DNA from 3 places in the Burkholderia sp. F1 genome. Region 3 is predicted to be linked to each of the others. Evidence: predicted binding sites of a transcription regulator. Region 3 holds the regulator's gene; each other region holds the start of a gene.
What was found. Region 3 encodes FliA, which starts transcription of late flagellar genes. Its sites were predicted from a motif close to CTAAAGTTTNNNNNNNNNNNGCCGNTA; they were not measured.
Positions count from the first base shown of each region.

Region 1: a site for FliA is predicted at 4,463-4,489, ahead of flgK (flagellar hook-associated protein FlgK). Genes of this name have one in related genera too.
Region 2: a site for FliA is predicted at 3,755-3,781, ahead of flgM (flagellar biosynthesis anti-sigma factor FlgM). Genes of this name have one in related genera too.

Region 1 covers NZ_CP172421.1:3,843,412-3,853,451, reverse strand. The annotation lists gene flgG (flagellar basal-body rod protein FlgG) at 1-422, shown strand, start outside; gene flgH (flagellar basal body L-ring protein FlgH) at 443-1,132, shown strand; gene ACFIMZ_RS18165 (flagellar basal body P-ring protein FlgI) at 1,126-2,325, shown strand; gene flgJ (flagellar assembly peptidoglycan hydrolase FlgJ) at 2,326-3,318, shown strand; gene ACFIMZ_RS18155 (flagellar brake protein) at 3,550-4,305, shown strand; gene flgK (flagellar hook-associated protein FlgK) at 4,546-6,543, shown strand; gene flgL (flagellar hook-associated protein FlgL) at 6,566-7,810, shown strand; gene ACFIMZ_RS18140 (HAD family hydrolase) at 7,872-8,540, opposite strand; gene ACFIMZ_RS18135 (MFS transporter) at 8,848-10,002, opposite strand; gene ACFIMZ_RS18130 (ATP-grasp domain-containing protein) at 9,999-10,040, opposite strand, start outside.
Region 2 covers NZ_CP172421.1:3,855,418-3,865,457, forward strand. The annotation lists gene flgE (flagellar hook protein FlgE) at 1-453, opposite strand, end outside; gene ACFIMZ_RS18190 (flagellar hook assembly protein FlgD) at 481-1,239, opposite strand; gene flgC (flagellar basal body rod protein FlgC) at 1,280-1,705, opposite strand; gene flgB (flagellar basal body rod protein FlgB) at 1,726-2,214, opposite strand; partial or broken gene flgA (flagellar basal body P-ring formation chaperone FlgA) at 2,419-3,707, shown strand; gene flgM (flagellar biosynthesis anti-sigma factor FlgM) at 3,811-4,149, shown strand; gene ACFIMZ_RS18215 (flagella synthesis protein FlgN) at 4,226-4,666, shown strand; gene ACFIMZ_RS18220 (SGNH/GDSL hydrolase family protein) at 4,843-6,189, shown strand; gene ACFIMZ_RS18225 (M24 family metallopeptidase) at 6,284-8,134, opposite strand; gene ACFIMZ_RS18230 (helix-turn-helix domain-containing protein) at 8,415-9,245, shown strand; gene ACFIMZ_RS18235 (multifunctional CCA addition/repair protein) at 9,392-10,040, opposite strand, start outside.
Region 3 covers NZ_CP172421.1:289,328-299,367, forward strand. The annotation lists gene ACFIMZ_RS01345 (DUF2844 domain-containing protein) at 1-63, shown strand, start outside; gene ACFIMZ_RS01350 (DUF3443 domain-containing protein) at 78-1,331, shown strand; gene ACFIMZ_RS01355 (hypothetical protein) at 1,384-1,551, opposite strand; gene ACFIMZ_RS01360 (hypothetical protein) at 1,823-2,014, shown strand; gene flhB (flagellar biosynthesis protein FlhB) at 2,193-3,407, shown strand; gene flhA (flagellar biosynthesis protein FlhA) at 3,404-5,506, shown strand; gene flhF (flagellar biosynthesis protein FlhF) at 5,503-7,236, shown strand; gene ACFIMZ_RS01380 (MinD/ParA family ATP-binding protein) at 7,229-8,044, shown strand; gene ACFIMZ_RS01385 (RNA polymerase sigma factor FliA) at 8,067-8,801, shown strand; S-adenosyl-L-homocysteine riboswitch at 8,866-8,984, shown strand; gene ahcY (adenosylhomocysteinase) at 9,020-10,040, shown strand, end outside.

The DNA.
Region 1 (10,040 bases), 460 kb from region 3:
ACGCGCAGGGCCAGCTCGTCACGGCGAGCGGCTACCAGGTCCTGCCGGCGATCACCGTGCCGCAGAACGCGACGGCGCTGACGATCGGCAAGGACGGCGTGGTGTCGGTCAAGCAGGCGGGCTCGAACAACGCGGTGCAGATCGGCTCGATCCAGATCGCGACCTTCATCAACCCGGCCGGCCTCGAGGCGAAGGGCGAGAACCTGTTCGCCGAGACCACGTCGTCGGGCGCGCCGAACGTGTCGCAGCCGGGCCTGAACGGCGCGGGCTCGCTCAACCAGGGCTATGTCGAAGCGTCGAACGTGAACGTCGTGCAGGAGCTCGTCAACATGATCCAGACGCAGCGCGCGTACGAGATCAACAGCAAGGCCGTGACGACTTCCGACCAGATGCTGCAGAACGTCACGCAGATGAAGAGCTAACCGGATTTCCCGTCGCCGCAATGAAGCAGGTTCGTCCCTTCCCGTTCGTCACCGCCCGCGCCGCCTGCGTGCTCGCGGCGGCGGCGCTCGCGGGCTGCGCGCAGATTCCGCGCGAGCCGATCATCCAGCAGCCGATGACGGCCCAGCCGCCGATTCCGCCGTCGATGCAGGCGCCCGGCTCGATCTACAACCCGGGCTATGCGGGCCGGCCGCTGTTCGAGGATCAGCGCCCGCGCAACGTCGGCGACATCCTGACGATCGACATCGCCGAGAACATCAACGCGACGAAGTCGTCCGGCGCGAACACCAACCGCTCGGGCAACACCAACTTCGACGTGCCGACCGCCGGCTTCCTCGGCGGGCTGTTCAACAAGGCGAACCTGTCGGCCGCGGGCGCCAACAAGTTCACCGCGACGGGCGGCGCGAGCGCGGCGAACACGTTCAACGGCACGATCACGGTCACCGTGACCAACGTGCTGCCGAACGGCAACCTGGTCGTCAGCGGCGAGAAGCAGATGCTGATCAACCAGGGCAACGAGTTCGTGCGCTTCTCGGGCATCGTGAACCCGAACACGATCTCCGGCGCGAACTCGGTCCTGTCGACGCAGGTCGCCGACGCGAAGATCGAATACTCGGCGAAGGGCTACATCAACGAAGCCGAAACGATGGGCTGGCTGCAGCGCTTCTTCCTCAACGTTTCGCCGTGGTGATGACGATGCGTACCTTGCTCGCGCACATGATGCGCCATCTCGCCCGATCGAACCGACTTGAGGCTGCGTGCCGCGTGCTCGCCGCCTGCTGCGTGCTGGCATTGGCGCCGGCGGCCGCGCACGCCGAGCGCCTGAAGGACCTCGCGCAGATCCAGGGCGTGCGCGACAACCCGCTGATCGGCTACGGCCTCGTCGTCGGCCTCGACGGCACCGGCGACCAGACGATGCAGACGCCGTTCACGACGCAGACGCTCGCGAACATGCTCGCGAACCTCGGCATCTCGCTCAACAACGGCTCGGCCAACGGCGGCGGCTCGTCGCTGTCGAACATGCAGCTCAAGAACGTCGCGGCGGTGATGGTCACTGCGACGCTGCCGCCGTTCGCGCGGCCGGGCGAGGCGGTCGACGTCACCGTGTCGTCGCTCGGCAACGCGAAGAGCCTGCGCGGCGGCACGCTGCTGCTCACGCCGCTCAAGGGCGCGGACGGGCAGGTGTACGCGCTCGCGCAGGGCAACATGGCGGTGGGTGGCGCGGGGGCGAGCGCGAACGGCAGCCGCGTGCAGGTGAACCAGCTCGCGTCGGGCCGTATCGCCGGCGGCGCGATCGTCGAGCGCTCGGTGCCGAACGCGGTCGCGCAGATGAACGGGATGCTGCAACTGCAGCTGAACGACATGGACTACGGCACCGCGCAGCGCATCGTGTCGGCGATCAACGGCAGCTTCGGGCCGAACACCGCGACCGCGCTCGACGGCCGCACGATCCAGCTCGCGGCGCCTGCCGATTCGGCGCAGCAGGTCGCGTTCATGGCGCGCCTGCAGAACCTGGACGTGAGCCCGGACAAGGCCGCCGCGAAGGTGATCCTCAACGCGCGCACGGGCTCGATCGTGATGAACCAGATGGTCACGCTGCAAAGCTGCGCGGTCGCGCACGGCAACCTGTCGGTGGTCGTCAACACGCAGCCGGTCGTGTCGCAGCCGGGGCCGTTCTCGAACGGGCAGACGGTGGCCGCGCAGCAGTCGCAGATCCAGCTGAAGCAGGACAACGGCTCGCTGAAGATGGTGACGGCGGGCGCGAACCTCGCCGACGTCGTCAAGGGGCTCAACTCGCTCGGCGCGACGCCCGCGGACCTGATGTCGATCCTGCAGGCGATGAAGGCGGCCGGCGCATTGCGCGCGGACCTGGAGATCATCTAAATGGCGAATTCCGCGAATCTGTCCAACGCGAACGACCTGTCGCAGCGCTTCGCGCTCGACGTGCAGGGCTTCGACGCGCTGCGCGCGCAGGTCAAGCAGTCGCCGCAGGCCGGCGTGAAGCTCGTCGCGGGCCAGTTCGACGCGATGTTCACGCAGATGATGCTGAAGAGCATGCGCGACGCGACGCCCGACGGCGGGCTGTTCGACTCGAGCACGTCGAAGATGTACACGTCGATGCTCGACCAGCAGCTCGCGCAGCATATGTCGTCGCGCGGGATCGGCGTGGCCGACGCGCTGATGAAGCAGCTGATGCGCAACGCGAACCTCGGTGCGGGCGCGGCCGGGTCGGCGGACGCCGAAGCGGCCGGGCTCGGGATGGCCGGCTCGGGCATCGCCGGCAACGAGGGCGGCATGGCCGCGATGAACGCGATGGCCCGCGCCTACGCGAGCGCGGCCGGCAACAACGGCGCGCTGGCGAGCGGGCGCGGCTATTCCGCCGGCAGCGCGCTGACGCCGCCGGTGAAGGGCGCGGGCGGCTCGCCCGACGCCGACGCGTTCGTCGACCGGCTCGCCGCCCCGGCGCAGGCGGCCAGCGCGACGACCGGCATCCCGGCCCGCTTCATCGTCGGCCAGGCCGCGCTCGAATCGGGCTGGGGCAAGCGCGAGATCCGCGCGGCCGACGGCTCGACGAGCTACAACGTGTTCGGCATCAAGGCGACCAAGGGCTGGACCGGCCGCACGGTGTCGGCGCTGACGACCGAATACGTGAACGGCGAGCCGCGCCGCGTCGTCGCGAAGTTCCGCGCGTACGACTCCTACGAGCACGCGATGACCGACTACGCGAACCTGCTGAAGAACAATCCGCGCTACGCGGGCGTGCTGAGCGCGAGCCGCAGCGTCGAGGGCTTCGCGCACGGGATGCAGAAGGCCGGCTACGCGACCGACCCGAACTACGCGAAGAAGCTCATCTCGATCATGCAGCAGATCGGCTGACCGGGCCGCCGGCGCCGCCGTCGTCCCCCCCTGATGTCCCGCTCCTTTCGGACCGCGCCCGGCCCCGCCGCGCGCGGTTTGAACGTTTGCGCGAAAAAAATCGGAAAATCGATCTAAACTTTCGCGCAGCACTGCCGCTAAGTGTGAGAGACCTGCGACCGGGCCTGCGATCTGGCCCGGTTTTTTGCGCACCGGTTCCCGGGCGCTCATGACAAGAAAGACCGGCAAGCCATGAATATCGAACTGTCGACGGACCCGAGCCAGGACGCGGGGCACTCCGGGCCCGACTACGCCCGCCGCAATCCGCTGGAAATCGGCGTGCAGCTGCGCAACCTCGTGAACCGCGGCGATTTCCTGACCGTCCAGTATCCGGGCGGCCAGCTGGTCACCCGGCTGCTCGAGGTCGACGTCGGCGCGCGCACCTTCACGTTCGACTGGGGCGCGCTCGCCGAGCAGAACAACGGCATCCTCGCAGCTTCGCACTGCACGTTCTCGGCCTCGCCGGAAGGCGTGCGCGTCGAGTTCGGCACCGGTGCGCCGCGCGAGACCCGCTACGAGGGGCTGCCCGCGTTCGAGGCCGACTTTCCGGAAGTGCTGTACTGCATCCAGCGGCGCGAATATTTCCGGGTCGACGCGCCGATCATCGATCCGTACCTGTGCCGCGGCAAGCTGCCGGACGGCGAGAGCTTCCTGTTCGAGGTGCACAACCTGTCGCTCGGCGGGGTCGGCCTGCGCACGGCCGACGAGCGCGTCGCGGCGCTCGAGCTCGGCACGGTGCTGCCCGACGTCGAGCTGGAACTGAACGGGCACGGCAAGCTGTCGCTCGACCTGCAGCTCGTGTCGCAGCGCTCGACCGAGGTGCCGAACGGCACGCGGCGCTACCAGCTCGGCTTTCGCTTCATGTCGCTGCCGGGCAGCGCCGAGAACACGCTGCAGCGCCTGATCACCCAGCTCGAGATGAAGCGCCGCCAGCTCGCGCGCGCCTGACGTTGCTCGTCGCGCCCGCCGGTCGGCAGGGCGCACACCCGGTTCGGCAGCGCGCACGCGCGCCGCGCCGCGACTGGCCGGCCCGCCGCTTTGCGCGCACCATCCGGCGCGCGCCCGGCCGCCCGCTGCAATTGCGCACGGCGGCCCGCATTTTCCCCTCAATTTTTTCGATCCGCGGCCGTTATACCGGGAGTCACGCAACCCGGCGGCCGCAGCGCGGCCGACCCTTCAGGATCGCGCATGTCCAATACATTGATGAACCTCGGTATCAGCGGCCTGAACGCCGCCATCTGGGGCCTGACGACGACCAGCAACAACCTCTCCAACGCGGCGACGCCCGGCTATACGATCGAGCGTCCGGTCTACGCGGAGGCGAGCGGCCAGTACACCGGCAGCGGCTACCTGCCGCAGGGCGTGAACACCGTCACCGTCCAGCGCCAGTACAGCCAGTACCTGAGCGACCAGCTGAACAGCGCGCAGACCCAGGGCGGCGCGCTGTCGACCTGGAATTCGCTCGTCGCGCAGCTGAACAACTACGTCGGCAGCCCGACGGCCGGGATCTCGACCGCGATCACCAACTACTTCACCGGGCTGCAGAACGTCGCGAACAAGGCGGCCGATACGTCGGTGCGGCAGACCGCGATGAGCAACGCGCAGGTGCTGGCCGACCAGCTGAAGGCGGCCGGCGCGCAATACGACGCGCTGCGCCAGAGCGTCAACACGCAGCTGTCCGCCACCGTCGGGCAGATCAATACGTATACGACGCAGATCGCGCAGCTGAACCAGCAGATCGCGACGGCGGGCAGCCAGGGGCAGCCGCCGAACCAGCTGCTGGACCAGCGCGACCAGGCGGTGTCGAACCTGTCGAGCCTCGCGGGCATCCAGGTCGTGCGCAACGACCAGGGCTACAGCGTGTTCATGGCCGGCGGCCAGCCGCTCGTCGTCGCCGACAAGAGCTATACGCTCGCGGCCGTCACATCGTCGTCGGACCCGAGCGAGCTGTCCGTCGTGTCGCAGGGCATCGCCGGCGCGAACCCGCCGGGCCAGAACCAGGCGCTGCCTGATTCGTCGCTGTCGGGCGGCACGCTCGGCGGCCTGCTCGCGTTCCGCCGCCAGACGCTCGACCCCGCGCAGGCGCAGCTCGGCGCGATCGCGACCAGCTTCGCCGCGCAGGTCAACGCGCAGAACGCGCTCGGCGTCGACCTGTCGGGCAATCCCGGCGGCAACCTGTTCTCGACCGGCAGCTCGACCGTGTTCGCGAATCAGGCGAACACCGGCAACGCGACGCTCAACGTGTCGTTCGCGAACCCCGCGCAGCCGACGACGAGCGACTACACGTTGTCGTACGACGGCACCAAGTACACGCTGACGGACCGCGCGACCGGTGCGATGGTCGACCAGAAAAACGCACCGATGCCGGTCACGCTCGGTGGGGCAAGCGGGCTGAAGATCTCGCTCGCGTCCGGCACGATGAACCCCGGCGATTCGTACACGTTGCTGCCGACGCGCGGCGCGCTCGGCGGGTTCTCGCTCGCGACGGCGAACGGCGCGGCGATCGCGGCGGCGTCGCCGGTCGCCGTGTCGGCGTCGGGGACCAACACGGGCACCGGCAAGATCACGCAAGGCGCGGTGACCGCCGGCTATCAGATCCCGGCTGGCGGCACGACGCTGACCTACAACGCGTCGACTGGCCAGCTGTCCGGCTTCCCGGTCGGTACGACGGTGACGATCGCGGGATCGCCGCCGACCTCGACGACGATCAACGCCCCGACCGACACGGTGCCGTACAACCCGGCGACGGGCGCGACGATGACGTTGACGGGCACCGCGGCGACCGCGATCAACGGTGTGACGATCACGCTGTCGGGCGCGCCGAGCACCGGCGACACCTTCAAGATCGGCCCGTACTCGGGCGGCACCAGCGACGGCAACAACGCGCTCGCGCTTGCGCAGCTCGTGACCGCGAAGCAGCTCGCCGGCGGCACGACGACGCTGACCGGCGCGTATGCGAACTACGTCAACGGGATCGGCAACACCGCGAGCCAGCTGAAGTCGTCGAACGCCGCGCAGACCGCGCTCGTCGGCCAGATTTCGAAGGCGCAGCAGGAGGTGTCGGGCGTGAACCAGAACGAGGAAGCAGCCAACCTGATGCAGTACCAGCAGCTCTACCAGGCGAACGCGAAGGTGATCCAGACGGCGTCGACGCTGTTCCAGACCGTGCTTGGCCTGTTCAACTGACCGGATTTCGAGGATTGAAGCGATGCGAATTTCCAGCGCCCAGTTTTTCCAGCTGAACGTCGCCACGATGAACGACCAGCAGGCGCAGCTCGCGCAGCTGTACCAGCAGCTGTCGAGCGGCGTGAGCCTGACGACGCCCGCGGACAACCCGGTCGGCGCCGCGCAGGCCGTGCAGCTGTCGATGACGTCGGCGACGCTGCAGCAGTACACCAGCAACCAGAGTGCGGCACTGTCGTCGCTGCAGGCCGAGGACCAGGCACTGACGAACGTCAACAACGTGCTGACCAGCATCCAGTCGACGCTGGTGCGCGCAGGCGACGGTTCGCTGTCCGACAGCAACCGCGCGGCGCTCGCGACGCAGATCCAGAGCGCGCGCGACCAGCTGATGACGATCGCGAACTCGGACGACGGCGCGGGCAACTACCTGTTCGCCGGGTTCAAGAACGGCAGCCAGCCGTTCACGAACCAGGCGGGCGGCGGCGTGAATTACGTTGGGGACACCGGCACGCGCAACGTGCAGATTGCCGATTCCCGCACCCTGTCGCAGGGGGACAACGGCGCGTCCGTGTTCATGTCGGTGCCGACGTTCGGCAGCCAGGCGGTGCCGGCCGGGAGCGCGTCGAACACCGGCACGGGCACGATCAGCCCCGTCACCGTGACGAGCCCGTCGGCCGCGACCAACAACCACCAGTTCACGATCCAGTTCGGCGGCACCGCCGCCGCGCCGACCTATACGGTGACTGACAACTCGCTCGTGCCGCCGGGGCCGGCGCCGACCGCGCAGCCGTACACGCCCGGCGCGGCGATCGCGCTCGGCGGCGGCCAGACCGTCTCGGTGTCCGGCGCGCCCGCGAACGGCGACAAGTTCACGGTGTCGCCCGCGCCGCAGGCCGTCGGCGGCGCCGACGTGTTCTCGACGCTCGATGCGATTGTCGCCGCGCTGAATACGCCTTCCGTCAACAACCCGGTAGCCATGGCGACGCTGAAGAACGCAATGACGGCCGGTTCGACGAAGCTCGCCAACACGATGCTCAACGTCACGACGATCCAGGCGGACGTCGGCGGCCGCGAGCAGGAAATCAAGGCGATGCAGACGGTCACGCAGACCAACTCGCTGCAGGTTTCCAGCAATCTCGCGGACCTGACGAGCACCAACATCGTGTCGACGATCAGCCAGTTCACGCAGCTGCAGAACGCGCTGACCGGCGCGCAGAAGGCTTTCGTGCAAATGCAGAACCTGTCGCTGTTCCAGTACATCAACCCGTAATGCAGCCTGCGCCGGACGCGATGCGAGCGCACGCTCGCGTCGCGCGGCGCGCCGTCCTGCGTCAGCTGGACAGGAACGGGCGCGCCTGCTCGAGATCCGGAAACACAAGGGCGCCGCGCGCGGTCAGGACGTCCGCCTTGGGCGGCGTGCCGACGCCGACGAATTCAAGGCCGAGATGCCGGGCCACGTCGAGGTCCCAGCGCCCGTCTCCGACCGAAACGATGCGGCAGGCCGATTCGACGCGATAGTGCCGCCGGGCGCGCTCGACGGCGGCCGCGACAAGAACCGTCCGTGAAGGGTATTCCGACGCCGTCACCAGCAGATCGTCGTCGAACGGGATCCCGACGGCACGCAGCTTCCGCTCGCTGACGCGCCTCACCCCACCCGTCGCAAAGACGATTCCCCACCCCGACGCCACCGCCTCCCGCACGAACGCGCCGGCTCCGCGAATTTCGCTGAGTGCCTGGCGGGAAAGCGCGTCCACGAAATGATGATCCACGTCCTGCTCGAAGGACGCCACGGCCGATGCGCTCATCGGGCGCCAGCCGTTGGACGACAGCGCGTGCGCGAGGATGCCCGTGTCGGTGTGATGCGGATAGCGCCCCCAGTCGGTGTCGAGGGCCGGCAGCCTCAGGGCCAGCATTGCCGCGAGGAACGCGGACTGGTGCATGGCGACCGAGTCCGTCAGCGTGCCGTCGATATCCAGGACAAGTATGCGTTCGGCTTTCATTGATCACCAGCACGTAAGGGGCGGGAGGACGGGAAGGCGCAGGCCCGAAGTTCAGGCCAGCGGCCATTCTACTGTTGAATATCGATGACCGGCGCCGGCCGAAAGCGGAAGGTCGGCGTTGCGTTCCGCGAGCATTCGCGATGAACCAAAAAAAGGCCGTTCGGGCGGGGAGCGCGAACGGCCAACGGAGAGTGCGGAACACTGCCGCGCCTGGTGCACGGCAGTGCTGCTACTTTAGGGAAACTCGCCGCCGCCGTGAATGGGACGAGTCAGATTCTGCGGCGGCCCGGCGAGCGCCGGCCGGGCGCTAGGAAATCGACGGCGAGACATTTGCACCGGCGTTGATTTCGGCCGCACGGACCTTGATCTTGCGTGTCGACAACGTCGCGAACGCCAGCATCGCTGCCGCCACGAAGCAGATGATGCGAGGCTGCGGGCACGCCCAGAGCAACGCTTGCGCGCCGGCTTCCCCGATCGCGCCGGCGACCCAGATGAAGCCGAAGTAGCGGCTCCGGGCATGCGCGGGCGCGTGTTCGGAGACCAGATGGTAGAGCACCGGGATCGACATGAGTTCGCCGATGCTCAACACGGCAATGCCCGCTCCGACGAGCAAGCCGGTTGGCGCCGCCCCCACCAGCGCGACGCCGGCGACGGTCAGCGCGAGTCCGGCCGACACGCCGGGCCACGAGATGCCGGTCCTTGGCGGGCGGCGCAACGTCCACAGATACGCGAGCAGGACCGTGGCCGAGTTCACGCCCAGCCAGACGTTGCCTTGCGTGCGCAACCCGAGTTCGGCAGCAATCAGCGGGGCGCTGGAGAAGATCATCGTGTAGCACGCCCAGATCGCGCTGAACAGGATGAACACCCTCAGGAAGACAGGGTCGTGCAGCGGCGCGAACCAGGACGCGGATTGATGTTGCGTCGGCATCGCGCGCGCGCCTTCCGGGGTCGCGAGCACGCCCGCCAGCGCGACGCCGGCGGGAAGCAGGAGCCACAGGCATGCGTTGCCGAAGCCCGGCCACAGGAGCAGCGGGCCGGCCAGCGCCCCGACGTTGATCAACAGGTAGTGCGTGGAAAAAGCCCGGCTGCCGGCCGGACCCGATACCTGGCTCAGCATCGAATAGATCGCCGGGTTCAGGATCCCGCCGCCGATTCCGACCAGCCCGCCCGCGCCGAACAGCGCCAGCGGCGAGTTGGCCTGACACAGTGCCGCCAGCCCGAGCGCCTGCAGGAGCGAGCCGAACGCGAGCGTCGCGCGTTTCGAATGCCGGTCCGCGAGGAATCCGCCCAGCAAAGGGAAGAGCCGGTAGCAGAAGATCTGGATCACGAAGAACAGCGCGAGCCCCGCATCGTCCAGCCAGCCTGCCTGCCACGCGGAAATGGGCTTGTTCGGCGTAATCGAGAAGAACAGGAGCTTGTCGAGCGCGTGAAAGGCGAGCAGCGTCAGCAGCGGTCGATTCATTTTGCGATCCTGACGACGACATCGCGCAGCACGGTCTG
Region 2 (10,040 bases), 450 kb from region 3:
CGGCGCGAGGTTGGCGGTCGGCGCCTGCAGCGGCACGGTCGCCGCGGTGTTGATCACGCCGCCGCCCGCGGCTGCCGCATAGCCCATCAGGTTGCGGCCCTGCGAATCGACGATGAAGCCGTTCTTGTCACGCTGGAACGTGCCGTCGCGCGAATACGTGACCACGCCGTTGTTCGACATCTGGAAGAAGCCGTTGCCGTTGATCGCGACGTCGAGCGCGTTGCTCGTCGTGTTGATCGTGCCCTGGCCGAACTGCTGCTGCACCGACGAGATCCGCGTGCCGATGCCGATCTGGGTGTTGACCGACGTCGCGACCGAGTTCGCGTACATGTCCGCGAACTGCGCGGTGCTCGACTTGAAGCCGACCGTGTTCGAGTTCGCGATGTTGTTGCCGATCACGTCGAGCGCGTTCGACGCACCCGAGAGGCCGCTCAAACCCTGTTGATAACCCATTTCGGTCTCCGTTTCGTGGAAGCTGAATCAGTTGGTGGTAGTCGTGCCGGCCGACGTGGACGACGACGCGTTCGGGAAAATCGACGCGACCTGGGTGAGCCCCACCGTCGTGCCGTTCGACAGCACGAGCCCCGCCGTGCCGTCCGCCTGCTTGATCACGCTGCGGACCTGCGCGGCCGACAGCGCGGTCGCCGTATAGGTCTTGCCGTCGCTGCCGACGTATTGCGCGCTGACCGTGTACTTGCCGTCCGGCAGCGTGTTGCCCGCCGCGTCGGTCGGCGTCCAGTTGAACGGCACGGTGCCGGCCGACTGCTTGCCCGCGTTGATCGAGTTGACGACGACGCCCGCGTCGTTCTTCACCGTGATGGTCAGGTTCGACACGTCGTTCGACAGCTGCACGCCGAACGGCGACGCCACGCCGCCCTTCACCGCGACGCCGTTGCCCGGTGCGAGCACGTTCGAGCCGATCAGGAGCGCCGCCTGGGTCTGCTGGCCCGCCGTGAGCTGAGTCGACAGCGACGTCAGCGACGTGTTGAGCTGCGCGATGCCGCTCACCGTGTTGATCTGCGCGAGCTGCGAGGTCATCTGCGAGCTGTCGACCGGGCTGGTCGGATCCTGGTTCTTCAACTGCGTGACGAGCAGCTTCAGGAACGTCGTCTGCAGGTCGCTCGCCGACGTGGTCGACAAGGTGCCGGTGGTCGACACCTTGTTCGTGTTCATCGTGTCGACCGGCAGCGTCGATGTGCTCGTGCCGTTGTCGCCGATCGTGGTGGAGGAGGATGCCATTCGGTCGTGCCTTCTGTCGGGTGAGAGGGGAGTCGCGTGCTTAGGTGCCGATCGTCAGCGTCTTCAGCATCAGCTGCTTCGCGGTGTTCAGCGTCTCGACGTTGGCCTGGTACGAGCGCGACGCGGAGATCATGTTCACCATTTCCTGCACCGGATCGACGTTCGGCATCTGCACGTAGCCGTTCGAATCGGCGGCGGGGTTCGCCGGGTCGTAGGTCGACTTCATCGGCGACGGATCGTCGATCACCTTCGCCACGCGCACGCCGCCGACGCCCTGGCCGGACGCGGTGCGCGCGCGGCCTTGCGGATCGGCCGCGAACACGACCTGCTTCGCCTTGTACGGCTTGCCGTCGGGGCCGGTCGCGCTGTCGGCGTTCGCGATGTTCGACGCGGTGACGTTCAGGCGCTGCGACTGCGCGGACAGCGCCGAGCCGGCAACGCCGAAGATGTTCATCAACGAGGGCATGGGGGCTCCTTAGATTGCGGTCACGAGTTCGACGTGATCGCGGCGATCATCGACTTGATCTGCTGGGTCATCACGGTCATCCCGCTTTCGTAGTGCAGCGCGTTGTTCGCGAACTGCACGCGCTCGACGTCGAGCTCGACCGTGTTGCCGTCGAGCGCCGGTTGCGTCGGCTGGCGGTATTGCGGCCGGCCGTAGTCGTCGGTCGGCCCGCCGGTCGGGATCAGCTTCGCGTTGCCGGCCATGTGGCCGGGCGCCGTCGACGCCATCGTCATCCCGCTCGTCACGCCGGCCGGCTGCGCGAGCGGCAGCTGCGCGGCGTTGCTCGGCGCGACGCCGCCGTTCACCTGTTTCAGCGAGCGGGCGAGCGTCGACGAGAAATCGACGTCGCGCGCCTGATAGCCGGGCGTGTCCGCGTTCGCGATGTTCGACGACAGCAGTTCCTGCCGATAGGCGCGCACGTCGAGCGCCTGGCGGCCGAACGCGAATTCGGCATCGAGTCTGTCCAGCATTTGTGCGTCTCTCCGTTTGAAGCGCTGCACCGCTCTTTCGCCGCACGACGGCCAAAGAGGCTTTTTTCCATGACACGCATGGTAGGCGGCGCCCGCAATGGGCAATCGGACGAATAACGCGGCAAAGCCCCCCTCTATTCATCGTTTGCGCGGCGGCCCCGCTCCCTAGAATGCCAATCGGATCAACGGATCGAGGACACGACGATGACCGGCAGCGCACTTCGCAGCGACAACGGGCGACGGCCGCACGCGCGGCTGGCGTTCGCGCTCGCCGCCGCGCTGTGGGCGTGCGCCACGACCGCGCTGGCCGCGGACGACGGGATGATCGTGATCCCCGGTCGCGGCGAGTCGGCCGAGACCGCGCTCGCGAACGCGAATGCGGCCAGCACCGGGCGCCCGGCGGGGAACCCGAATCCGGGCGGAATGCCGGCGACGAACGCCGCGGAAACGGCCGGCGCGAACCTGGCGACTAACCCGGCGGCGATCGCGGGCGGCCTGCCCGCCGGCACGCCGGCGTACGCGCCGCACGCCGCGGCAGCCCTGCCCCCGACCACCGTTCCGGCGGCACCGGCCGCGCGCCCGCAGGCGCCGCTCCCGGCGCCCGCCCCCGCCCGCCTGGCCGCGCCGATGCCGGCCGGCGCAACCCCAACGCCGCTTACGGCGCGGCGCGTCCGGCTCCGTCGGCAGTCGCGGCCGCCGATCAGGGCCGGATCGCCACGGTCGTCGCGGGCGAGCCCGCCGCGGCGATGCGCCCCGCGCTCGCACCGCGGCAACCGGCCTGGCGCGCCAACGCGGCCATCGCCGCGCCGGCCTCGCGCACCGGCCCCGCCGCCGGCGCGTCCGCCGCGGCCGCCGTTGCCACGCCGCCCGGCCAGCAGGACCCCGACACGATCCGGCGCACGGCGCTCGCATTCCTCCAGCAGCAGATCGCCGGCCTGCCCGGCAAGCCGGCGGCGACCGTCGCGCCCGCCTTTCCGCGCGGGCTTGCCGCGTGCACGACGCTCGAGCCGTTCCTGCCGACCGGCGCGCGCCTGTGGGGCCGCACGACGGTCGGCGTGCGCTGCGCGGGCGAGCGGCCGTGGACCGTCTACCTGCAGGCGAAGGTCACCGTGCAGGCCACCTATTACGCGGCCGCGCGGCAGATCGCGCCGGGCGAGGTGCTCACCGCGGCCGACCTCGTCGCGCGCGACGGCGACCTGACCCTGCTGCCGCTCGCGGTCATCACCGACCCGTCGCAGGCGGTCGGCTCGACCGCGCTCGCGCGCGTCGCCGCGGGGCTGCCGCTGCGGCAGGACATGCTGAAGAGCGCGGCGTCGGTGTCGGCCGGCCAGACCGTGCGGGTCGTCGCGGCCGGACCGGGCTTCACGATCTCGGCCGAAGGCAGCGCGCTCGCCAACGCGGCGCCCGGCCAGTCGGTGCGGGTGCGGATGGCCGCCGGGCAGATCGTCACGGCGATCGTCAAGGACGCCGGCACGGTGGAGATTCCGCTCTGACGGGACAAGATTCTGATTCTTCGGAGGTTTGCGTCGCCCGCGAGGTGCTAAAGTTTGGCCCGGCCATGCCGTTATCTGGGTCAAACCGCACAGGAACACCATCGTGAAAATCGATTCGACGCCTACCCCGAATACCCGCGCGCCTGCCGCTTCCGGCAACGGCGCAGCCCGTGCGCAGGACGACGCGCCTGCCGCGTCCGGCCCGCAAGCGGGCGCCGCAGGCGCGGCCGGCGGCGACGCGACCGTCAACCTGTCGGGCCTGTCCGGGCAGTTGCGCACGCTGTCGGCGTCCGGCAGCACGGACATCGACACGGGCCTCGTCCAGTCGATCAAGGACGCGCTGAGCAACGGCACGCTGACGATCGACGCGAGCAAGATTGCCGACGGCGTACTGAATACCGCCCGCGAGCTGCTGAAGCAGCAGCGTCCGCAGGGCGCCTGATCCGGCCCGCAAGGCCGGCCCAACCGGTTTGCCGGCGCGCGGCCCATCCGCGCGCCGGCCTGAAGAGCGAATGGCGATGAGAGACGAGCTGCTGGCCACGGTCAACGACGAACACGCGACGATCGAAGCGTTCGCGTCGCTGCTCGCCTATGAGGAAAAGGCGCTGACGACGCCCGAGCCGCTCGAGGTGCTGCCCGACATCATCGAGAAGAAAACCACGCTGATCGACCGGCTCGCGCAGCTCGAGCGCACCCGCGACACGCAGTTGTCCGCGCTCGGCTTTCCCGGCGGCAAGAAAGGGATGGACCAGGCCGCCGAGCGCGACACGCGCCTGTCCGGCAGCTGGCAATTGCTGCAGCAGGCCGCCGATCGCGCCCGCCGCGCGAATGCGAACAACGGCATGCTGATCCGCATCCGGATGGACTACAACGAACGCGCGCTCGCGGTGCTGCGCGACGCACCCGCGCGGGTCGGCTTCTACGGTCCCGACGGACGCGTGTCGACGCTGGTGCGCTGACCGCGCCGGCGGCGGCCCGCGCCGCCGAGTTTCACCGCAGCTCACGTTTCCGCAGCTCACGTTTTCGCAGTTCACGTTTCAACAGACCGGGCTCGAACCCGGCGCCCACGGTCCCTTCCAATACACGGCAGCGCAGCCGCGCGGCCGTCCAATCACAAGAACCAGAAGAGGGCCTCATGCAACATTTCCGCATTCCCCCGTCACACCGCATCGCCGCCGTCGCGGCGCTGAGCGCCGCGCTGACGCTCGCCCCCGCGCACGCCGCCGGCCCCGCACCGCTGCCCACGCCGACCGGCGACATGTCGCTGTCGCCGGCCGGCCCCGACGTCGCGCCGCCCGCCGCCTCGACCGCGCCGGGCGTGACGCCGCGCACCGCGCGCCGCGGCTCGGACACCTACACCTACCTGCGCTGCTGGTACCGGATCGACGCTGACCCGCTGAAGCCGGCCGCGACCTACGAATGGGCGCGCGACCCCGCCGGCGGCGACTGGTATCGCGTGTCCGGCTACTGGTGGGCGGACGGCATCACGCAGTGGAAGAACATGTTCTACAGCACGACCACGCAGGACACGCTCGCCGACGTGTGCCGCAAGACGCTCGCCGCGAAGGGCATCAAGTCGGACCTCACGCAGGCGGTCGCGGCCAACAACGCGCTGTCGTTCAACTACACGGTGTGGACCATCGATTCCGCGCAGCAGGACGCGCGCGTCAACAAGCTGATCGTGTTCGGCGACAGCCTGTCCGACACCCAGAACATGTTCAATGCGAGCCAGTGGAAGCTGCCGAACGGCACGAGCTGGCATGCGGGGCGCTTCAGCAACGGCCCGGTGTGGGCCGAATACCTCGCGAACGCGCTGCGGCTGCCGTTCTACAACTGGGCGATCGGCGGCGCGGCGACCGACCAGCACCTCGTCGTGCCGGGCCTCGTGCAGCAGATCGACTCGTGGCGCGAATACATGGAGCGCGCGCCGGACTACCGGCCCGGCAACACGCTGTTCGCGGTGTTCGCGGGCGGCAACGATCTCGTGAACTACGGGCGCTCGCCCGAGCAGGCGGCCAATGCGGTGCGCGACAGCCTTGACCGGCTCGCCGCGGCCGGCGCGACGCGGATCATGCTCGTCACGCTGCCGGACGTGTCGCGCGCGCCGGTGTTCGCGACCCGCACCGACACCGCGAGCGTCGCCGCGCAGGTGAAGGACTACAACAAGCGCCTCGCCGACGCGGCCGCCGCGCTGCGCGCCCGCTACGGCGCGACGCTGCGGCTCGAGGTGTTTGACGCGTACGCGCTGTTCGACGACCTGCTGAGCCACCCGGCCAAATACGGCTTCGACGAGGCGAAGCGCTCGTGCCTCGACATTCCGAAGCCGACGTCGTTCACCTACATGGCCGCGCAGACGCCGCGCGCGGACTGCCGCGACCCGGCGCGCTTCGTGTTCTGGGACACGCTGCACCCGACCACGCGCACGCATGCGTGGCTCGCCGAGCAGGTCGCGCCGTTCGTGCGCGCACGTTTGCTGAACTGATCGACGCAGGCGGCGGGCCGCGCGCGGCCAGGCCGCCTTCATCCGCGTCACCGCCGTCGGGCCCGGCCCGCGGCGGCATCGCCAGCGCCGTTGCTTACAGCAGCGGGCACGCGGTCACCTGCGTGCCGCGCTCGGCGCACAGCCGCTCGTAGTCGCGCAGGTAATCGCGCTCGTCGTCGGTCAGCAGGTCGAGATCGATCAGGTCCCAGTCGTAGCCGACCGCGACGATGTTCTCGAACGTCATCTTGTCCGGCTCATGCTCGCTCGGATGGATGATCACGATGTTCTCGATCCGCACGCCGCCCTTGCCCGGCACGTAGATGCCCGGCTCGACCGAGATCACCGCATTCGGCACGAGGCCGTACTTCGAACCCGGCGCGAACCGCACCCCGCCTTCGTGCACGTGGATCCCGACGCCGTGCCCGGTGCCGTGGCCGAAATCGTGGCCGTGATCGCGACACACCTGCCGCACGGCCGCATCGACGTCGCCGCCCGTCGCGTCTTTCGGGAACGGCGTGACGAGCCCCTTGATGCACGCCTTCAGCGCGACCGTGTAGATCTCCCGCTGCCACGGCTGCGCGACCGTGTCCGGGCGGGTCCGGCGCAGCACGACGCGCGTGCAGTCCGTCGCGAAGCCGCCTTCGTAGTACGCGCCGCTGTCGAGCAGCACCAGCTCGCCTTCCGTCAGCTCGACCTCCGGGCTCGCCGCCGTGTAGTGCGCGGACGCGCTGTTGGCGCCGTTCGCCGCGATCGTCGTGAACGTCAGCGCCACCGCCGAGCGCGCGCCGTATGCGTCGTTGATCACGCGGGCCAGGTCGTATTCGGAATGCCGCCGCCCCGGCTCGCCCGTCTTCGCCCAGCGCATCGTGTCGGCGATCGCCGCGGAACTGCGTGCGAACGCGTCGCGGAACTGGTCGAGCACTTCCGGCGTCTTCGCGACCCGCATCGCCTCGACCGGGCTGAAATCGGCATGCCCGGCCTGCGGCCACACGCGGCTCACCGTCTCGACGAGCGCGCAGTTGACCGACTCGAAGCCGTAGCACACATGTTCGGCCACGAACTGCGCGAGGAAGCGTTCGAGCTCGTCGAAGTCGCGCCGGATCACCTGCAGCACCGGATACGATTCGAGGTCGACCGGGCAGCGGTCGCAGCCTTCCGGCAGGAACAGCACGACCTGCGCGCCGACCACGAACAGGAAACCCAGGTGCGACGACGCATTCGGGATGTGATAGCCGCGGCTGTTCAGCAGATAGCCGAGGTCGTCCGACAGGCAGGTGACGAACGCGGTCTTTCCTTTTGCCGCACCGGTGTGCGCGGCGAGCCGCTGGCTCAGCGTCGCGATGTTCTGCGCGACGCTCACGCCGGTCATCGATTCCGGCAGCTCGAAGATCGGGCGCTCGACGACCCAGCCCGGCAGCGCGATCGCCCGGTCGATTTCGCGGCCGACGAGGCTCGTCCAGTCGAACTGCGCCGCCTGCGTGCTGTCGAGCAGCCGGTCGCGCTGCGCGACGCTGACCCGCAGCCCGTCGTAGCCGACCCGCTTGAGCCGGCCCGCCTGGGCGACGAGCCAGTCGGCCATCGCCGGCCAGATCGTCTCGTTCAACCCGAGCTTCTCGACGTGCACGCGCGCCGGATCGCACTGCTTTTCGGCCTGCAGGTGATAGCGGCCGTCGACGAACAGCAGGAACTGCGGCACGCCGAGCGCCTGCGCCGCCGTCGCGCTGAGGAAGATGCCGGAGCCTGCCGAGCCGTCGAAGCCCGACAGCGCGTAGCGCTGGTTGTTGCGACGCGGCAGGTACTCGGTGATGAATTCGTCCTGCGACGTGATCACCACGGCGTCGAGCTGCGCGGCGTCGAGCAGGCGCGACAGCCCTGCGTGTGTCTCGTCAACGGATGCATCGTAGGGGGGAAGGCCGGAGAAACTGTATTGCAGTTGATCGATCATCGGATGCCCACATTGTTCATTGTTGTCGGAGGGAGCGCGCGCGGCGCGCAAACCCGCGGCCAGCGCGCCCCAAATTACCGCTCGACCAAATTTACGTCAAGCTTAAATTGAGGCATCACTTAAATCAAGGCGAGCGGCTGCCCGCGCGACGCTGCGGGGTACAATGCGCCGGCATCATCACCCGAACGGTCGTGCTTCGTGCGATTCGCGGAACAGGTACGTCCAGGCGACTGCACCTCCGCCTCCGGTCGCCTTCCACTCGTTGCCACGAAAGAGATTCATGGATTCAGACATCATGCGTATCGGCCAGCGCATTCGGCGCCTGCGCCGGGAATCGAAGAAAACGCTGCTGGAAATCGCGACCCAGGCAAAACTGTCGGTCGGGTTCCTGTCCCAGGTCGAACGCAATCTCACGGGCATTTCCATTTCGTCGCTCGTCAACGTCGCCAAGGCACTGAACGTGCCGCTCGGTGCGCTGATCGACCAGCCGCGCCAGCCGCAGCCCGATTCGCACCAGGGCAACCGGGAGTCGTATGCGGTCGACCGGACGTCGCAGCGCTACGAGCGTCTCTCCACGACCTTCGATGGCAGTCTCATCAACGCCGTCAAGGTTCAGATGATGGAAGGCTACTGCTCGGAATGGGTCGCGCACGGCGGCGACGAATTCGTCTACGTCCTGTCGGGGCAGGTCCGCTACACCATCGGCAAGAAGGACTATCCACTGTCGCCCGGCGATTCGATCCACTTCGACGCACACCAGAAGCACCGCGTCGCCAACGTGGGCGCCGGGCCCGCGGAGCTGATCGTGGTCGGCACGCTGCCGCTCTTCGACGACAGCCATGCCGAATTCGTGTCCGCATCGACTGGAATCCGGCAGCCCGACAGCGACGCCAAGCCGCTCCCGGGCGAGCCGCGCGTGAGCCGACGCCTGCCGGCGCCGAAGCGCGGCCGCGCCGGGGACCCGGTGCAGTCGGGCGCGGTGCGGCCTGCCGCCGGGAAAGCCAGGACAGTGGACAAGCCTGCGTCCACCAAGCCGCGCCCGCCCGCCGGCAAGCGGCCGGCGAGCGCCGCCGCTCCGGTCCGCAAGCGCGCCGCACGCGCGAAGAAATAACCCCCTCGGGCCGGCCGCTCTCCCGGCCCGCTACGGCTCCGGCGACGCGCACGCAAGTGTCGCTTGCCGAGCAGCTGGCGCCGTTGGCGCGGGCACGGTTGCCGGGCCGCACGCGGCGACCGACACGCGCCGCGTGCGGCCCGGCGCTACTCGCCGATGTCGAGCGCGCGCGCGACCGCCTCGATCCGCGCGCGATGCACCGCGTCCTTGATCTTCGCGGTGTCGGCGCCGACGCCGCGCGCGATCGCGCCCGCATCGACGCCGCGCGCCGCCACGAGCGCCACGCGCAGCCGCTCGGCCTGCGGATACGGCTGGGTCTCCAGCCCGAGCCGGCCGCGCGCATCGGCTTCGCACGCCTGCACCATCTCGGCGAAGCGCGCCGGCTTGCGCAGCGCGTCGGTGCGCTCGAACAGCCGCACCAGCGCCGCCGCGCCCATCTCCATCACGCGATGCATATTGCCGTGCTCGCGCGCGACGACCAGCGCGAGGTCGCGGCACTCGTTCGGCACCCGCAGCCGGTCGCACAGCGGCTTCAGCAGATCGACGCTGCGGCCTTCGTGGCCGATGTGGCGCGGCAGCACGTCCTCGGGCGTCGTCGCCTTGCCGAGATCGTGGGTCAGCGCCGCAAAGCGCACCGCGAGCGAATAGCCCTGCTTCGCCGCGCGGTCGACCACCATCATCACGTGCACGCCCGTATCGACTTCCGGGTGATAGTCGGCGCGCTGCGGCACGCCCCACAGCGCATCGACCTCGGGCAGGATGCGCGCGAGCGCGCCGCATTCGCGCAGCGCCTCG
Region 3 (10,040 bases):
ACGGGCCAGGCCTGGTTGCCGCCGGCGCTGCCTGCCGGCGTGACCGGCAACGACATCCAGTGACCGGGAGAGCGACCTTGCGAATTTCTCGTACCTTCATTCGCTGGCTCGGCGCACTGAGCCTCGCGGCCGCCACGGCCGTACTCGTCGCCGCGTGCGGCGGCGGCGACAGCGGCGGCTCCCCGCCGCCGCCCGCGCCCGCCGCGTCGAACACCGCGGTCATCACCGTCGGCCGGGGCGTCGCGAACGTCATCAACATCCCGACCGTCAGCGTGACGGTCTGCGCGCCGGGCACATCGAACTGCCAGGTCGTCAACAACGTGCTGGTCGATACCGCGTCGTACGGGCTGCGGCTCGTCAGCGACGTGGTGCCGGGCGTGCTGGGCAGCCTGCCCGTGACGACCGTGAACGGCGCGCCGCTCGCCGAGTGCGGCAAGTTCGTGTCGACCTACACGTGGGGCTCGGTGCGTACCGTCGACCTGAAGATCGGCGGCGAAACGGCCAGCGCGCTGCCGGTGCAGATTCTCGGCGACCTCGGCACCGCCAACGTCCCGACCTCGTGCACGAACAACGGCACGGCCGCCAACTCGGCGGCCGCGCTCGGCGCGAACGGCATCCTCGGCATCGGGCCGGCGCCGTTCGACTGCGGCGCGACCTGCACGACATCGACGTCGTCGTTGAGCAACAACTACTACGCGTGCCCGAACGGCAATGCGAGCTGCAACGTGACGCTCGTGCCGCTCGCGCAGCAGGTGGCCAATCCGGTGCAGCGTTTCGCGAGCGACAACAATGGGGTGATCGTGCAGATGCCGGGCATCTCGGCCAACGGCCAGGGGAGCGCGACGGGGCTGCTGACGTTCGGCATCGGCACGCAGGCCAACAATGCACTGGTCGCATCGGCCGTGCTGCCGTCGACGACGACGGGCGACGTCACAGCCTCGTTCCTCGGCCGCACGCTGTCGCCGGCGGCCGGTGGCGGCGCCTTCTTCGATACGGGTTCGAACGCCTATTTCTTCGACGACACGCAGACGCGTTGCACGAGCAATACATCGTTTTACTGTCCGTCGGGAACCGTGAACTATACGGCGACGCTCACGGGCCAGAACGGTGCGCAGGCAATGGTGACCATGCCGGTCGCGAATGCGGATGCGCTGTTCGCGAATCCGTCGACGTACGCGTTCAATGATATCGGCGGGCCTTTCGGCAAGACGCCGGTCACGAACCCGGCACCATGGCTCGATATCGGCCTGCCGCATTTCTACGGCAAGACGATCTACTTCGGGATGGACCTGCGCGGCAACGGCGGCGCCGCGCCCTACGTCGCATTCTGAGCGGCGGCGGGCGGACCGCATGGCAAAGGGGGCGAGCGATCGCCCCCTTTTTTTATTGACCCGGCGCGGTCGCGCAGCCGGCCGCGAGGGCGCAGGCGAGCGAAACCAGCGAGACGAGCGGGGGGCGGGCCACGGCGCGCCCCCGGCAAAGCGGGAAACGGCGCAACGGTAGCGTGATCACGCCTGCGATTCCGGATTTGCGAAAGCCGGCGATTTTCATGCGTGTGTTTCGTTATTCGTCGATTTCGATTTGTCCATTATCGGGTGCCGCCGGTTTTGTCAGGATGCAATTATTTAAAAATAACGCGCGTGCGGAAGAGGCGGTGCCCGGCGGCCGCCTGCCCCCGTCAGCGGCATGTGTCGCGGCGCGTCGGCCCGGGCGCGCGAATCGCGCTGCCCGCCGGCCTCGTAAAATCGGAATAATCCGAAAAATCCTACCTATACTTTTCGCGTGACTCCGGAGGCGTTGATAAGAACAGGAGGTGAACGAAATGAACTTCACGGATGCCATTCGTTCAGCGCTTGATCAATATCCAGGATTCGAGGGCCGTGCGCGCCGCGCGCAAAGCCCGCTGATCGCCTTCGTCACGCGCGTCGGCAGGACGGTGCCGCTCATGGGGCGGCGCGCGCACCGCGCGGACCATCCCGGCCGCTTCGGCCCCGATCCGCTCGTCACGGGCTGACCGGCGCGGGCCCGGTGCGCCCGTCCGCGCACCGCCGGCCGTCCCCGCGCCGTCATCCGCCCGATTCTCCGAAATACCCCCCTTTCCAGGCTTTGCTCGACCGATCGGCGTTTGACGCGTCCATGAATAATCGGTGTCACTGGAAAGCGGCATCCCGCCGTACCCGTCCGGAGGACCCGTGGCAGACGAGAGCGATCTCGACAAAACCGAAGCCGCCACTCCCAAGCGCCGCGAGAAGGCGCGCGAGGAGGGGCAGGTCGCGCGCTCGCGCGAGCTGGCTTCGTTCGCGCTGCTCGCGTCGGGCTTCTACGGCACGTGGCTGCTCGCGGGACCGATCGGCCAGCACATGCAGACGATGGTGCGCGGCGCCTTCACGTTCGACCGCGCGATCGCGTTCGACACGAGCCGGATGCTGATTTCGGCGGGCAGCGTGAGCCTTGAAGGGCTCGCCGCGCTCGCGCCGCTGCTCGCGATGATGGGGGTTGCCGCGCTGCTCGCGCCGATGGCGCTGGGCGGCTGGCTGCTCTCGACGAAGACGTTCGAGCTGAAGCTCGACCGGCTGAACCCGATTACGGGCCTCGGCCGGATCTTCTCGATCCAGGGGCCGATCCAGCTCGGCATGTCGCTCGCGAAGACGCTGGTCGTCGGCGGGATCGGCGGCATCGCGATCTGGCGCAGCAAGGACGAACTGCTCGGCCTCGCGACGCAGCCGCTCCACGCGGCGTTCGCCGACGCGCTGCACCTCGTCGCCGTGTGCTGCGGCACCACGGTCGCCGGGATGCTGGTCGTCGCCGCGCTCGATGTGCCGTATCAAATCTGGCACTACAACAAAAAGTTGCGCATGACGAAGGAAGAAGTGAAGCGCGAACATCGCGAGAACGAAGGCGATCCGCACGTGAAGGGCCGGATCCGCCAGCAGCAGCGTGCGCTCGCGCGGCGCCGGATGATGGCGGCCGTGCCGAAGGCCGACGTCGTCGTCACGAACCCGACGCACTTCGCCGTCGCGCTGCAATACACGGACGGCGCGATGCGCGCGCCGAAGGTCGTCGCGAAGGGCGTGAACCTCGTCGCCGCGCGCATCCGCGAGCTCGCGGCCGAGCACAACGTGCCGCTGCTCGAAGCGCCGCCGCTCGCGCGGGCGCTGTATCACAACGTCGAACTCGAACGCGAGATCCCCGGCTCGCTGTACTCGGCCGTCGCCGAGGTGCTCGCGTGGGTGTACCAGCTCAAGCGCTTCCGTTCGGAAGGCGGCGCGTTCCCGGCGGCGCCGGTCGATCTCGACGTGCCGGCCGAACTCGACAAGGGCGCGTCGGTGTCCGACGACGACGCGCGCGAGGAAGCCGAAGACGTGCTCGGCGCGCACGCCCGCACCGGCCAGGGGGGTAACGCATGAGCACGCCAGCCGGCCTGTTCGCGAAGCGCCCGAACCTGCTCGCGGGCACCAACCTGCGCGCGCTCGCGGGCCCGGTCCTCATCTGCATGATCCTGGGGATGATGATCCTGCCGCTGCCGCCAGTGCTGCTGGATCTGCTGTTCACGTTCAACATCGCGCTGTCCGTGATGGTGCTGCTCGTCAGCATGTACACGATGAAGCCGCTCGACTTCGCGGCGTTCCCGAGCGTGCTGCTGTTCTCGACGCTGCTGCGGCTGTCGCTGAACGTCGCGTCGACCCGCGTCGTGCTGCTCGAGGGCCACACGGGCCCGGACGCGGCCGGCCAGGTGATCGAGGCGTTCGGCCACTTCCTCGTCGGCGGCAACTTCGCGGTCGGCATCGTCGTGTTCGTGATCCTGATGATCATCAACTTCATGGTGATCACGAAGGGCGCGGGGCGGATCGCCGAAGTGTCCGCGCGCTTCACGCTCGATGCGATGCCCGGCAAGCAGATGGCGATCGACGCCGACCTGAACGCAGGCCTCATCAACGAGGAGCAGGCGAGAAAGCGCCGCACCACGGTCGCGCAGGAAGCCGAGTTCTACGGCTCGATGGACGGCGCGTCGAAGTTCGTGCGCGGCGATGCGATCGCGGGCCTGATCATCATGGCGATCAACGTGATCGGCGGGCTGATCGTCGGGATGATCCAGCACGACATGACGTTCGCGGCGGCCGGCACGAACTACACGCTGCTGACCATCGGCGACGGCCTCGTCGCGCAGATCCCGTCGCTCGTGATCTCGACCGCGGCCGGCGTGATCGTGTCGCGCGTCGCGACCGACGAGGACATCGGCACGCAGATCACCGGCCAGCTGTTCGCGAACCCGCGCGTGCTGACGATCACCGGCGCGATCATCCTGATCATGGGGCTGATCCCCGGCATGCCGCACTTCGCGTTCCTGCTGCTCGGCGGCGGCGCGATCTGGCTCGCCCGCACGCAGACGAAGCGCGCGGCGGCCCGCAAGGCGGCCGGCGACGTCACCGAGATCGCGCCGCCCGCCGCGCTGCCCGCCGACAGCCACGAGGCGACCTGGGACGACGTGCAGCTGATCGACCCGCTCGGCCTTGAAGTCGGCTACCGGCTGATCCCGCTCGTCGACAAGAACAGCGACGGCGAGCTGCTCAAGCGGATCAAGAGCATCCGCAAGAAGTTCGCGCAGGAAATCGGCTTCCTGCCGCCCGTGATCCACATCCGCGACAACCTCGAACTGCGGCCGAACGGCTACCGGATCGCGCTGAAGGGCGTCGAGATCGGCATCGGCGAAGTGTTCCCGGGCCAGTGGCTCGCGATCAACCCGGGCCAGGTGACGGCCGCGCTGCCCGGCGCGCTGACCACCGACCCGGCGTTCGGGCTGCCGGCCGTGTGGGTCGACGTCGCGATGCGCGAGCAGGCGCAGGTGTACGGCTACACGGTGGTCGACGCGAGCACGGTCGTCGCGACCCACCTGAACCACCTGGTCGTCCAGCACGCGGCCGAGCTGCTCGGCCGCCAGGAAGTGCAGGCGCTGATCGAGCGCACCGGCAAGGACGCGCCGTCGCTCGTCGAGGACCTCGTGCCGAAGACGATTTCGCTGACGACGCTGCAGAAGGTGCTGCAGAACCTGCTCGAGGAAGGCGTGCCGATCCGCGACATGCGCACGATCCTCGAAGCCGTGTCCGAGCACGCGGGCCGCATCACCGACGCATTCGACATCACGGCCGCGGTGCGGCTCGCGCTCGGCCGCGCGATCACGCAGCAGTGGTATCCGGGCTCGGGCGAGATGCAGGTGATGGGCCTCGACGCGAATCTCGAGCGCGTGCTGTCGCAGGCGCTCGCCACGGGCGCGAACCCGGGCCTCGAGCCCGGCCTCGCGCACGCACTCCTGACCGGCACGCAGCAAGCGCTGCTGCGTCAACAGAATCTCGGGCTGCCGCCCGTGCTGCTCGTGCAGCACGCGCTGCGTGCGATGCTCGCGCGCTTCCTGCGCCGCAGCCTGCCGCAATTGAAAGTGCTGTCGTATGCCGAAGTGCCGGATACACGCACGATCAAGGTCGTTAACGTCATCGGGGGTTCCGCTTGAACATTCGCAAATTCACCGGGCCGACGAGCCGCGACGCGCTGCGGCTCGTGCGCGAGGCGCTCGGCGCCGACGCCGTCGTGCTGTCGAACCGCACGCTCGATGACGGCAGTGTCGAAATCGTCGCGCTCGCCGACGCCGAACTGTCGGCGATCACGCCGCCGGGCGCGGCCGGCGCAGCCGCGCTGCCCGGCGCGGCGTTCCGGGCCGGCGCGCTGACGCCGGCGGGCGCGGCGCCGCGTTCGGCCGTCAATCCGTATGCGATGGGCGACGGCGGCTTGCCGGACGTGTTTTCGTCGGTGTTCGGCGCGAGCGCCGAGACGACCGACGCGCCGGCGGCGCCGGTGGCGGGTTCTGCCGCCGCCGCTGCGTCCGCCGCAGGATCGCCTGCCGCGGGATCGCCCGCCGCAGGATCGCCTGCCGCCCCTTCCGAACCCGCGCCGTGGCTTGTCGAGCACGCGAAGCGCCTGACGCAGCAGCGCGAAGCGCTGATCGCGCGCGCGCAGTCCGCGCCGGCGGCGGAAGTCGCGCCGCGCGCCGCGCACGAAGCGACGCCGCCCGAGTGGGCGCGCGACATCGTGCGCAACGTCGCGCGCCGCGTGCCGGCGGACGACGCCGCGCCGCGCCGCCACGCCGCCGCGCCGGCCCCGAAGGCGGCGGACCGCGCGCGCGTGCCTGAAGACACGGCCGCCGCGGTGGCCGACGCGGTGAAGGCGCGCATCGAGCGGATCGTCAACGACACGGTGATGAACGAGCTCGGCTCGCTGCGCGGGATGATGGAGGAGCAGTTCGACAGCCTGATGTGGCATGAGCGCCAGCGCCGCAGCCCGGTGCACGGCGCGCTGACGAAGCATCTGTTCGCGGCCGGCTTCTCCGCGCAGCTCGTGCGGATGATGGTCGACAACCTGCCGCAGGGCGAAGGCGAGCAGACGTTCGAGCAGGCGGCCGAATGGGCGCAGTCGGTGCTCGAGTCGAACCTGCCGGTGCTCGACAGCGAGGAAGCGCTGATGGAGCGCGGCGGCGTGTTCGCGCTGATGGGGCCGACGGGCGTCGGCAAGACGACGACCACCGCGAAGCTCGCCGCGCGCTGCGTGATGCGCTTCGGCGCGAGCAAGGTCGCGCTGCTCACGACCGACAGCTACCGGATCGGCGGCCACGAGCAACTGCGGATCTTCGGCAAGATCCTCGGCGTGCCCGTGCACGCGGTGAAGGACGCCGGCGACCTGCAGCTCGCGCTGTCCGAGCTGCGCAACAAGCACATCGTGCTGATCGACACGATCGGCATGAGCCAGCGCGACCGCGCGGTGTCCGACCAGATCGCGATGCTGCACGGCGCGAACACGCCGGTGCAGCGCCTCCTGCTGCTCAACGCGACGAGCCACGGCGACACGCTCAACGAGGTCGTTCAGGCGTACCGCAGCGCGGCCGGCCATCCGGACGCGGCATCCGCGGAGCTCGCCGGCTGCATCCTCACGAAGCTCGACGAGGCGACCCACCTCGGCGGCGTGCTCGACACGGTGATCCGCTACAAGCTGCCCGTCCACTACGTGTCGACCGGCCAGAAGGTGCCGGAGAACCTGTACGTCGCGACGAAGAAATTCCTGATGAAGAGTGCCTTCTGTGTGCCGCGCGACGGCTCGCCCTTCGTGCCGCAGGACGAGGACATGCCGACGCTGCTTTCTGCGTTGACCGCACGTTCGACCGCCGAGCTGCACGAGGTGCGTTTTGGATAAAAGGATGATCGACCAGGCCGAAGGACTGCGGCGCCTGCTGGCCGGGCGCGCATCGAGGATCGTTGCGGTGGCGGGCGGGCCGGCGGGCGTCGGCTGCACGTCGACCGTCGTGAACCTGGCCGCGGCGCTGGCCGCGCTGGGCAAGGACGTGCTCGTCGTCGACGAGCGCGCGGACGTGCATTCGGCCGCCGCGACGCTCGCCGGCTCCTGGCTGCGGGACGGCGAGCGCATGCGCGTGGCCGCCGGGTTCGGCGTGTGCGCCGCGTCGCGGCTCGCGCGCGCGGGCTACAGCGACGCGCAGCTCAGCGACTTCGTCGACGGCCCGGCCGACATCGTGCTCGTCGATGCGCAGCTCGACGCCGACGGCGGGTTCTCGGCGCTCGCGCGCGAAGCGCACGACGTGCTGATCGTCACGCGCGTCGCCGCGCAGGCGATCACCGAAGCGTACGCATGCATGAAGCGGCTGCATTTCGCGCATGCGATCGCGCAGTTCCGCGTGCTGACCAATCACGTCGGCAGCCACGCCGACGCGAAGACCGCGTTCGACAACCTCGCGGGCGTCGCGAGCCGCTACCTGACCGTGTCGATCGCCGACGCGGGCTGCGTGAGCGCCGATCCGCTCGTCGAGCATGCGCGCGAGCTCGTGCGCACGGCGGTCGACGCGTTTCCGTCGTCGCCGGCCGCGCGCGATTACCGGCAGATTGCCGCCGACCTGCTGTACTGGCCGCTGCGTCCGCGGCCGGGCGCCGGAGCGGCGCGCGCGGGCGGCAGCACGTCGTTCGAGGCGGGCGCGGCGCACGCCGCGTGAGGGCCACCGGAGGGAGAGAGCCATGATGTACAACGCTCAAGGAAAGATTTCTCAGGCTGACGTGCTCGCGCAATACGCGCCGCTCGTGCGCCGCCTGGGCCTGCAGCTCGTCGCGAAGATGCCGGCGAGCGTCGATCTCGACGACCTGATCCAGGCCGGGATGATCGGCCTGATGGACGCGGCCGGGCGCTACAAGGAAGACCAGGGCGCGCAATTCGAGACCTACGCGACGCAGCGGATCCGCGGCGCGATGCTCGACGAGCTGCGCAGCAACGACTGGCTGCCGCGCAGCCTGCGCAAGACGTCGCGCGAGGTCGAGCATGCGGTGCACCAGGTCGAGCAGCACCTCGGCCGCGCGGCGAGCGAGGCCGAGATCGCGCAGCACCTGAACATGCCGCTCGACGAATACCAGGGGATGCTGCAGGACCTGCACGGCAGCCAGCTCATCTACTACGAGGATTTCGACCGCGCGGCCGACGACGAGCCGTTCCTCGACCGCTATCGCGTCGATCACGCCGATCCGCTGTCGTCGCTGCTCGACGAGCACCTGCGCGAGGCGCTGGTCGAGGCGATCGAGCGGCTGCCGGAGCGCGAGAAGCTGCTGATGTCGCTGTACTACGAACGCGGGCTGAACCTGCGCGAGATCGGCGCGGTGCTGGAAGTGAGCGAGTCGCGCGTGTGCCAGCTGCACAGCCAGGCGGTCGCGCGGCTGCGCGCGCGGCTGCGCGAGCAGGCGTGGGTCGGCGCGGAGAACTGACCCCTTTCAAGCGCACGCAAGGCGGGTACGCAATATTCCCGCCGATTTGCTACAATCCCACCCGTTTTCCGAGGAGCGTTGCGACGGACCATCCCGTGTCCGCCAGGCTCGGAAAGCTTCACCAAGCGGCCGGGCCGCGGCGCAATGCGCCGGCTCCCGCTTCCTGAACGGCGCTCACGTCACCATTTTCTAGAACTTTTTTTAGAAAGGAGGGCGTGATGAACGCCGTCATCGATTCCAAAGCTTCCAATGATTTCGTCGTCGCCGACATGGCGCTTGCCGGCTGGGGCCGCAAGGAACTGAACATCGCCGAGACCGAAATGCCGGGCCTCGTGCAGATCCGCGACGAATACAAGGCGCAGCAGCCGCTGAAGGGCGCGCGCATCGCGGGCTCGCTGCACATGACGATCCAGACCGGCGTGCTGATCGAGACGCTGAAGGCGCTCGGCGCCGAAGTCCGCTGGGCATCGTGCAACATCTTCTCGACGCAGGACCACGCCGCCGCCGCGATCGTCGAGTCCGGCACGCCGGTGTTCGCGTTCAAGGGCGAATCGCTCGACGAATACTGGGAGTTCTCGCACCGCATCTTCGAATGGCCGAACGGCGAATTCGCGAACATGATCCTCGACGACGGCGGCGACGCGACGCTGCTGCTGATCCTCGGCTCGAAGGCCGAGAAGGACCGTTCGGTGATCGCCAAGCCGACCAACGAGGAAGAAGTCGCGCTGTACAAGTCGATCGCGAAGCACCTCGACATCGACGCGAACTGGTACTCGAAGCGCCTCGCGCACATCAAGGGCGTCACCGAAGAAACGACGACCGGCGTGCACCGCCTGTACCAGATGGAAAAGGACGGCCGCCTGCCGTTCCCGGCGTTCAACGTGAACGACTCGGTCACGAAGTCGAAGTTCGACAACCTGTACGGCTGCCGCGAGTCGCTCGTCGACGGCATCAAGCGCGCGACCGACGTGATGATCGCGGGCAAGGTCGCGGTCGTCGCGGGCTACGGCGACGTGGGCAAGGGCTGCGCGCAGTCGCTGCGCGGCCTCGGCGCGACCGTGTGGGTCACTGAAATCGATCCGATCTGCGCGCTGCAGGCGGCGATGGAAGGCTACCGCGTCGTGACGATGGAATACGCGGCCGACAAGGCCGACATCTTCGTGACGGCGACCGGCAACTTCCACGTGATCAACCACGATCACATGAAGGCGATGCGCCACAACGCGATCGTCTGCAACA